2 regions of the Porticoccus sp. GXU_MW_L64 genome follow, and region 2 is predicted to be linked to the other one. Evidence: predicted binding sites of a transcription regulator. Region 2 holds the regulator's gene; the other holds the start of a gene.
What was found. Region 2 encodes FliA, which starts transcription of late flagellar genes. Its sites were predicted from a motif close to TAAAGTTATNNNNNNNNCGGCCGATANCC; they were not measured.
Positions count from the first base shown of each region.

Region 1: pomA (flagellar motor protein PomA) is a predicted target of FliA. The motif match lies at 1,542-1,570, and genes of this name have one in related genera.

Region 1 covers NZ_JBRKJK010000009.1:58,485-62,897, forward strand. Annotated here, with positions in the region: gene ACVBEJ_RS08910 (electron transfer flavoprotein subunit alpha/FixB family protein) at 1-676, opposite strand, end outside; gene ACVBEJ_RS08915 (electron transfer flavoprotein subunit beta/FixA family protein) at 679-1,428, opposite strand; gene pomA (flagellar motor protein PomA) at 1,726-2,502, shown strand; gene ACVBEJ_RS08925 (flagellar motor protein MotB) at 2,515-3,600, shown strand; gene ACVBEJ_RS08930 (PilZ domain-containing protein) at 3,634-4,194, shown strand.
Region 2 covers NZ_JBRKJK010000011.1:9,563-13,975, reverse strand. Annotated here, with positions in the region: gene flhF (flagellar biosynthesis protein FlhF) at 1-878, shown strand, start outside; gene ACVBEJ_RS10165 (MinD/ParA family protein) at 940-1,788, shown strand; gene ACVBEJ_RS10160 (RNA polymerase sigma factor FliA) at 1,785-2,498, shown strand; gene ACVBEJ_RS10155 (hypothetical protein) at 2,520-2,693, shown strand; gene ACVBEJ_RS10150 (hypothetical protein) at 2,761-3,258, shown strand; gene ACVBEJ_RS10145 (Mpo1 family 2-hydroxy fatty acid dioxygenase) at 3,380-3,820, shown strand; gene ACVBEJ_RS10140 (DUF1272 domain-containing protein) at 3,820-3,942, shown strand; gene ACVBEJ_RS10135 (S9 family peptidase) at 4,027-4,413, opposite strand, start outside.

The DNA.
Region 1 (4,413 bases), on a different contig from region 2:
CCGCAGCGCCCAATTTGTCGGCAATGCGGTACAGCATGTCGAAGTTGTCGCCATTCTGCATGCCGCGACCACCGGAAACCACCACCTTGGCGGCGGTCAATTCCGGGCGGTCACTCTCCGCCACATCTTCGCGCACAAAGCTGGACAGACCGCTGTCGTGGCTGGCATCAACCGCTTCCACCGCTGCGCTGCCGCCGCTGGCATCCGCCGGGTCAAAAGCGGTGCCGCGTACCGTCAGCAGTTTTACCGCATCGCTGCTCTGCACCGTGGCGATAATATTGCCCGCGTAAATGGGGCGCTGGAAGGTATCCGCACTGTCTACGGCGCTGATGTCGGAAATGGCCTGCATATCCAACAGCGCGGCAGCGCGGGGCACCAGATTTTTACCGGTGGTGGTGGCCGCAGCCAACACATGACTGTAATCAGAGCCCTCCACCAGTTGCGCCACCAGTGGGGCTACATTTTCCGCCAGCTGGTGCTCGTAGGCGCTATTGTCTGCAACCCGCACCTTGGCCACAGAAGCCACCTGAGCGGCCTGCTGAGCCACAGCATCACAACTGCTGCCAGCCACCAGAATTTCAATATCACCACCAATGGCCTGAGCCGCTGCCACTGCATTCAGAGTGGCGGGGTTCAGTGTGTTGTTATCGTGCTCGGCAATTACAAGTATGCTCATGTTCAGATCACCTTCGCCTCGTTTTTCAGTTTATCCAACAGCTCTGCCACATCTGCCACCTTCACACCGGCCTCTCGCTGGGCGGGGGGCGCCACTTTCAGCAGCTTGGTGCGAGGCGTAACATCCACCCCCAGATCGTCCGGGCTGGTGGTATCCATGGGCTTGCTCTTGGCTTTCATAATATTGGGCAACGACGCATAACGGGGCTCGTTAAGGCGCAAATCGGTGGTCACAATGGCGGGCAGATCGAGCTTCAGGGTTTGCAAACCGCCGTCTACTTCCCGGGTCACCTCCACAGCGCCATCAGCTACCACCACTTCACTGGCAAAGGTGCCTTGCGGATAACCGCTGAGGGCCGCCAGCATCTGGCCGGTCTGGTTGTTGTCGCCGTCGATGGCCTGCTTGCCCATCAACACCATATCCGGCTGTTCTTTGTCGACAACCGCTTTCAGGCACTTGGCTACCGCCAGGGGCTCCAGTTCGGCGTCTGTTTGAATCAGAATACCGCGATCAGCTCCCAGAGCCAGAGAGGTGCGAATCTGCTCCTGAGATTGTTGCGGGCCAATGGAAACAGCAATAACTTCCGTGGCAATGCCCTTCTCTTTCAGGCGCACCGCTTCTTCCACCGCAATTTCACAAAATGGGTTAATGGCCATTTTTACATTGGCCAGATCCACCGCCGAACCATCAGGTTTGGCACGGGCCTTGACGTTGTAGTCAATCACGCGCTTTACCGCTACCAGAATTTTCATCGTTTTTCCTTACAAACAGAGGACATAAAACAGCGCAGAGACTATCACGGAGTTTTTCTCATCTCTACGCTGCTGGCTACTTTTTGCACAACATATTATGACTGCACGGCCACTAAAGTTATCCCTCGGTGAGACGATAAACAGTACATAAATCGTGTTTCGTTGACTGTTGCTCAAATTGCAGCCGTGACTGTGGTGGCTGTCAAACCGGTTTTGTTACCATCGCTCAACCGCTATACATCGGCTCTAACGAAGACCCTTGGGTTTCAGGGTTTTACTAAAAATAAGGAGAATTCTGTGGATCTGGCAACCCTGCTCGGACTTTTGGGCGCCACAGCAACCATTATCGCGGCAATGCTGGCCGGTGAAGACGCCGACATCATGGCCTTTGTGGATACCGCATCCATTCTGATTGTGGCGGTGGGCACCACCCTTGTGGTGCTGATGAAGTTCAATCTCAAGGAATACCTGATGGCCTTCAAAGTGGCCATGCGCGCCTTTATCTTCAAGCTGGAAAAACCGGAAGAACTGATCCCGCAAATTGTTGAGCTGGCAAAAATTGCCCGCAAAGAAGGCCTCATTGCCCTGGATGGCCAGGAGATCAGCAACAAGTTTCTCGACGACGGCATCAAAATGCTGGTGGATGGCCACGATGCCAACCTGGTAAGAACCGTGATGCTGAAAGAAATGCAGCAAACCATCGACCGTCACACCTGGGGCGCCAAAGTTTTTGTAGCCACCGCTGATGTGGCCCCGGCCATGGGCATGATCGGCACCCTGATCGGCCTGGTAAAAATGCTCGGCAACATGGACGACCCCAAAGCCATCGGCCCCGCCATGGCGGTGGCGCTGCTCACCACCCTCTACGGCGCCATGATCGCCAACATGTTTGCCAGCCCCATCGCCGACAAACTCACCCTGCGCAAAACCGAAGAAGGCCGGGTGATGGCCATGTGCATCGACGGAGTGATGGGCATTCAGGAAGGGCAGAATCCACGGGTGATTGAATCCACCCTGAAAGCCTACCTCGATCCCTCCAAGCGGGAAATCGAAGCCGAAGAAAGTGCGGCTTAGAGGCAGGCTCGCATGATCGAATTCGAACAGCAGGAAGAAGAAGCCCCCGCAGGCCTACCCGCCTGGCTAGCCACCTTTGCCGACTTGATGTCGCTGCTGATGTGCTTCTTTGTACTGCTGCTGTCCTTTTCTGAGCTGGACGTACAAAAGTACAAACAGGTGGCCGGCTCCATGAAAGACGCCTTTGGCGTACAGAACGAAGTCAACGTCAAAGACATCCCCAAAGGCACCAGCATTATCGCCCGTGAATTCAGCCCCGCCCGCCCGGACGACCCCACCGTGGAAAACGTGGTGCGACAAAAAACCGTGGATTCCAACCGCAACACCCTGGACACCCGCACCAAAGAACAGGGCGAAGCAGAAAAAGGCAAAGGCGAGGGTGAAATAGACAAAGGCGACAAAGGGGAAGGCCAGGGCGAAGGAGAAGGCGGCGACCAGCAGGCTCCAAAAGAAGAACTCAGCGAAGAAGAAAAGAAAATCGAAGACGCCCGCAAAGCCCTGATCGAACAACTGAAAAAATTGATTCAACAAACCGAAAACGATGCCAAACGCATTGCCAAAGCCCTGGATGAAGAAATCAAGGCGGGCAAAGTGGAAGTCAACAACGCCGGGCGCAACATCACCATTCGCATTTTGGAGCAGGGCTCCTTCCCCTCCGGTTCCGCCACCATCAACCCCGCCTTTGTGCCGGTACTGGACAAAATACGCTTCCTGCTGAAAGACGTGGGGGGCAAGATTGCCGTAGAGGGCCACACCGACAACATACCCATCGCCACCCGCCAGTTCCGCTCCAACTGGGATTTATCCACCGCGCGAGCACTGTCTGTGAATCACGAACTGCAGAAAAACCGCGTGGTGGACCACAAGCGCTTCCGGGTAACCGGCTACGGCGACACCAAACCCGTTGCCAAAAACGACAGTTCGAGCAATCGCGCCCAAAACCGCCGGGTGGAACTGATTATTCGTCAGGGGCTGGACAGCAATGTCAGCAAAGACCTGAAAACCCTGCAACAAGGCGCCAACAGCTTTATACAGAGCCTGCAGATAGACGACGGTATCAGCCAGGAAGACATTACTGCCCTGGAAGACCTGCTGTAAATCCACCCTACGGAAAAAATATACGAGATCACCGTGAGTAAAACCGAACGCCGCCGCTACTTTCGCATCAACGACACCATTGGCCTGAGCTACAGCCTGCTGGACGATGCCGCCAACAACACCGCCAGCGAAGCTCAGGACGTAGGCATTACCGCCGCTCATGTGCTGGCCAAGATAGATCGAGAGCTGAACGGCTTGATCAATGTGCTGTGGCGGGAAGACCCCACCACCGCCAAAGTGCTGGGGCTGCTCAACCAGAAAGTCGAAGTGCTTAGCGACGAAATCATTGACGACGAGCGGGAAGTGATCGAAACCCGGCAACGGGAAACCCAAGTCAACATCAGCGGCTGCGGCATCGCCTTCAATGGCGACGAACGCCTGTCGATGGGCCAGAAACTGCGACTCAATATCACCCTCAAACCCGCCAACACCCACCTGGTGATCAACGGCGAAGTGGTTGCCTGCGAAATCAACGCCGACAACCCGGAACACGCCTTCCACCTGCGCATCAACTTCACCGAAGAAGAAACCGCCGCCCAGGAAGCGCTGATTCAGCATATTGTGCAACGGCAGTTTGCCACCGCCGGGAAATAATAGCGTCATTGCGCTGCTCCCCGTCATTGCGAGCGGAGCGAAGCAATCTCCATCCAGCTACCATCACATTCACAAAGCCCTCTGCCACACCGGTCAAGATTGCCGCGGCCTTCGGCCTCGCAATGACCGAGATACCCCCGTCATTGCGAGGGAGCGCAGCGACCGCGGCAACCTCCATCCAGTTACCACCACATTCGCAGAACCAGAATGCAAAAACTC
Region 2 (4,413 bases):
CAGATCTGTCTGCGGTGCGTATGACGTTGCTGAACCGCTTGATGGGCCTTGGTCTGGGTCGCGAACTGAGCATGCAGCTGGCAGACAAGGCACCACTGGACAGCGGTGTGGAAAACTGTTGGTCGGCTTCGATGACGCGCCTCAGTGCACGCCTTCAGGAAAGTGGCAACCAGATCATTAACAACGGTGGCTGTGTGGCCCTGGTGGGGCCTACAGGTGTGGGTAAAACCACATCGGTTGCAAAACTGGCGGCGCGCTTTGCCCTGAAACATGGCCGTCAGCAGGTGGCGCTGATTACCACCGACTGCTACCGCATTGGTGGCCAGGAGCAGATTTATACTTTTGGTCGTATCCTCGGTGTACCGGTGCGCCTGGCCACCAACCGCGATGAACTCAGCGAGGCCATCGCCGAGTTTGCCGACCGCCGCCTGGTGATGATCGACACCGCCGGCATGGGTCAGCGGGACATGGAGCTGATGAAGCAGTTTAAAACCCTGCAGGGGGCGGCGCCGGATATGCAGATATACCTGACTCTGTCGGCCACCTCGCAGTTGCCGATTCTCGACGAAGTGGTGCGCAAATTTGGGGTGCCCAACCTGGCCGGCGCCATTGTCACCAAGGTGGACGAAACCGCCAGCCTGGGGCCGGTGCTCTCTGCCCTGGTGCGCCACCGCCTGCCCGCGGCCTATGTGGGTAATGGCCAGCGGGTGCCGGAAGATATTCAGCTTGCCCGCGCCGCTACAATGGTGAAAGATGCTCAACAGTTGATGGAAACCTGTGATATGGACGTTGGCGAGTGGCAACAGCCGTTCGATCAAGGTTATAACAGCCACAATAACCCGGTGGGAGGCCAGGCAGTGAATGCTGGAGTCGCATGAAAATCAAAACCCTGAAGACTCATCCCCTGAAAAAAGGGACCAAGCCAGCGGCCTGCGTTCCATGAGTCGCCAGGGGCCGGTCAAGGTCATTGCCGTTACTGGTGCCAAGGGCGGTGTGGGTAAAACCAATGTCTCGGTCAACCTGGCGGCCTGCTTTGCGGAGCTGGGCAATCAGGTGATGCTGATGGACGCCGACCTGGGCCTCGCCAATGTGGATGTGCTGCTGGGGCTGCACGCCAATTACGACCTGCGCCATGTGATTTCCGGTGAGCGCACGCTGGAGGAAGTCATTATCGAGGGGCCTCGGGGCATTAAAATTGTGCCCGCTGCCTCTGGCGTCAGCCGCATGGCGGAACTCAGTAACGCCGAACACGTGGGGCTGATTCGCGCCTTCAGCGAGTTGGCCCTGCCGGTGGATGTGTTACTGGTAGATACCGCCGCAGGTATTAGCGACAGCGTGGTGAGCTTCTGCAAGGCCGCCCAGGAGGTGCTAGTGGTGGTGTGCGACGAGCCCACCTCCATTACCGATGCCTACGCGCTGATCAAAGTGTTAAGTCGCGACCACGGGGTAGAGCGCTTTCACATTCTTGCCAATATGGTCAAAGACAAAGTGCAGGGCGAGCAACTGTTTTCAAAAATCAGCCGGGTGGCAGAGCGTTTTCTGGATGTAAACCTGCTTTATTTGGGGGCAGTGCCCTTTGATGAACAGTTGCGCAAATCGGTACAGCGGCAAGTGGCGGTGGTGGAATCCGCGCCCCGCAGCAAGGCCAGCCGCGCCTTTCACCGGGTGGCTGAGCAGGTGAACAACTGGCCCATGCCCGATGCCGCCAGTGGCAAGCTGGAGTTTTTTGTAGAGCGCCTGCTGTACGCCAATGATTACCTCGGTGGCAACAGCGAGGGCCACGGATGAGCGGAGCGGCCGCCTACAGCGATCACTGTAAACAACAGCAAGAAGAACTGTTGCAGCAACACCTGCCCCTGGTGAGGCGTATTGCCCATCACCTGATGGCGCGCATGCCGGCGGAAGTGGATGTCAATGATCTGATCCAGGTGGGCATGATGGGTTTGCTGGAAGCGGCCAAAAACTACGCTGCATCCCAGGGAGCCAGTTTTCAAACCTATGCCAGCATCCGCATTCGCGGCGCCATGCTGGACGAGTTGCGCCGCTCCGACTGGACGCCGCGCTCGGTGCAGCGCAAGGCGCGCCAACTGGCTACCGCTACCCGCGAGGTGGAAGGTCAGCAGGGTCGCAGTGCCAGCGATACCGAAATAGCCAGCCATATGGGTATCGCTATCGATGAATACCACGGCATGTTGCGCGACACCGCCTCCTGCCGGGTGACCGGATTTGATGATCAGCCCCTGGGCACCGATCTGGCAGTGGACGAAGCTTCGCCACTGCAACACCTGCAAAATAGCGGTTTTAAAGAATCACTGGCGGATGCCATCGGGCAATTGCCGGAGCGGGAAAAGCTGGTGATGTCGCTGTACTACGATGAAGAATTAAACCTGAGAGAAATCGGCGAAGTACTGGGAGTGAGCGAATCCCGGGTGTGCCAGATCCACAGCCAGGCGCTGACCCGTTTGCGCTCCCGCATGGGGGAGTGGACACAGGGGTAACGCCACCGCTTAGGAGGCCCCATGATCGACCGAGTATCCATTCCTTCCGCACCGGGCATTCGTCCATCCAAACCGGTAATTAAAGATGGCGACCGCCGCCGTCGCGAACCACCCCCGCAGCACAAAAAGCCCAAACCGCCACCCGATGACAAGAATGATAATGGCGGTACTCCACATATTGATGAGTACGTTTGACAGTAGCCCGGGTTGTTTCCCTGCTACCTCGGTTGTGCTTGATAAGCATGGTGGCGGTGGTGGTACCATGGGCCGAAACCGTAGAGTGGAAGTGATTATGAGCGAGCACGACAAAACCCTGGAGCAGGCCAACCGCGAAGCCATGCGCGCTGCAGTAGAGTCCATGGGCATGGTATGCGTGCCCACTATTGCCAATGTGCCGTTGCCTCACACCAGCATTGCCCCCGCGCCCAGTGAAGAAGAAGTCAGCAACGATTACCGCTCCGCCGGTGTATTAATGCGCCGCCTGGCAGATACGGTGATTCAGTGGCGCAACCAGTTACCTCAAGACCAGCAGCCGGCAATTCTGGCGGTGCTCAATGGCGGTATTCAGATTAACGTACTGAGGCTGGCCCAGGAGAGCTTTCACGGCATTCGCATCGAAGGTACCATCAACGGCAGCCCTTGCATGCTGCTGTCTCACCAGTCCAGCGTGCAGTTGCTGTGTTATGTGGAAAAGGTAGAGAAGGAAGAATTTCGCCGCCGCATCGGTTTTATTATCGATGGAGAAGAGGAAGAGGTGTAAGCATTGCGGGCTAACATATTCGTTGCATGTCATCCTGAGCGTAGCGAAGGATCTCAAGGCTGAACACGATTCCGAGATTCCTCGCTTCGCTCAGAATGACAGAAAATCAAGAGAGGTGGTTTTGAAAACTCAACAACAATGGTTTGAGCAATACGCGGAAAGCCATCAGCACCCCACCAATAAGCGCATCCACAATATTGCGGTGCCCGCTATTTATTGGTCGATTACCGCGTTGCTGTGGTCGGTGTCGGTATTTGGTATCAGTCTGGCATTTATTGTTGTGATCCCGGCACTGGCGTTTTACGGGAAATTATCCAGGCCGGTGTTGGCGCGTATGCTGTTGTTTACCCTGTTGTGCTGGGGGTTGTGCGCGTTGATTGATGCTTCTCTGGGGTGGTTGTGGCAACTGGCGCTGGCGGTATTTGTCATTGCCTGGGTTGCCCAGTTTATCGGCCACCATGTTGAGGGGAAGCGCCCTTCGTTTTTTACCGATCTGGCTTTTTTATTGATTGGCCCGGCATGGATATTTATGGGCAGCCCCGGCCTTGAGAGAAAGCTCTGATGCTAAAAATGAAATCGGAATGTGAACGCTGCCAAAAATCACTGCCGCCAGATTCTCAAGAAGCGATGATTTGTTCATTTGAATTCGGGAAAGCTATATTGGTCGACTTTTTTAAGGAGTAGTATCCGTCATCCTGAGCGTAGCGAAGGATCTCATGGTTGTTTAAATAACGAGATTCTTCGCTACGCTCAGAATGACATGTGGGATTACTTCTCAATCCCCAGTAAATCAAACATAAACCCGTAAACCAGCGCCGTTTCGTGCAGTCTTTTAAAGCGCCCGGATGCACCGCCGTGGCCCGCTTCCAGGTCGGTTTTAAACAGCAGGCGGTTGTTGTCGGTTTTTAATTCCCGCAGTTTGGCTACCCATTTCATCGGCTCGAAATATTGCACCTGTGAATCGTGCAGGCCGGTGGTAATGAGCATATTGGGGTAGTCCTGCGCTTTCACCTGGTCGTAGGGGGAATAGGACAGCATATAGTCGTAGCTGTCTTTGTTGTTGGGGTTGCCCCATTCGCCGTATTCGTTGGTGGTAAGGGGGATACTTTCGTCCAGCATGGTAGTGACTACGTCCACAAATGGGACCCCGGCGTG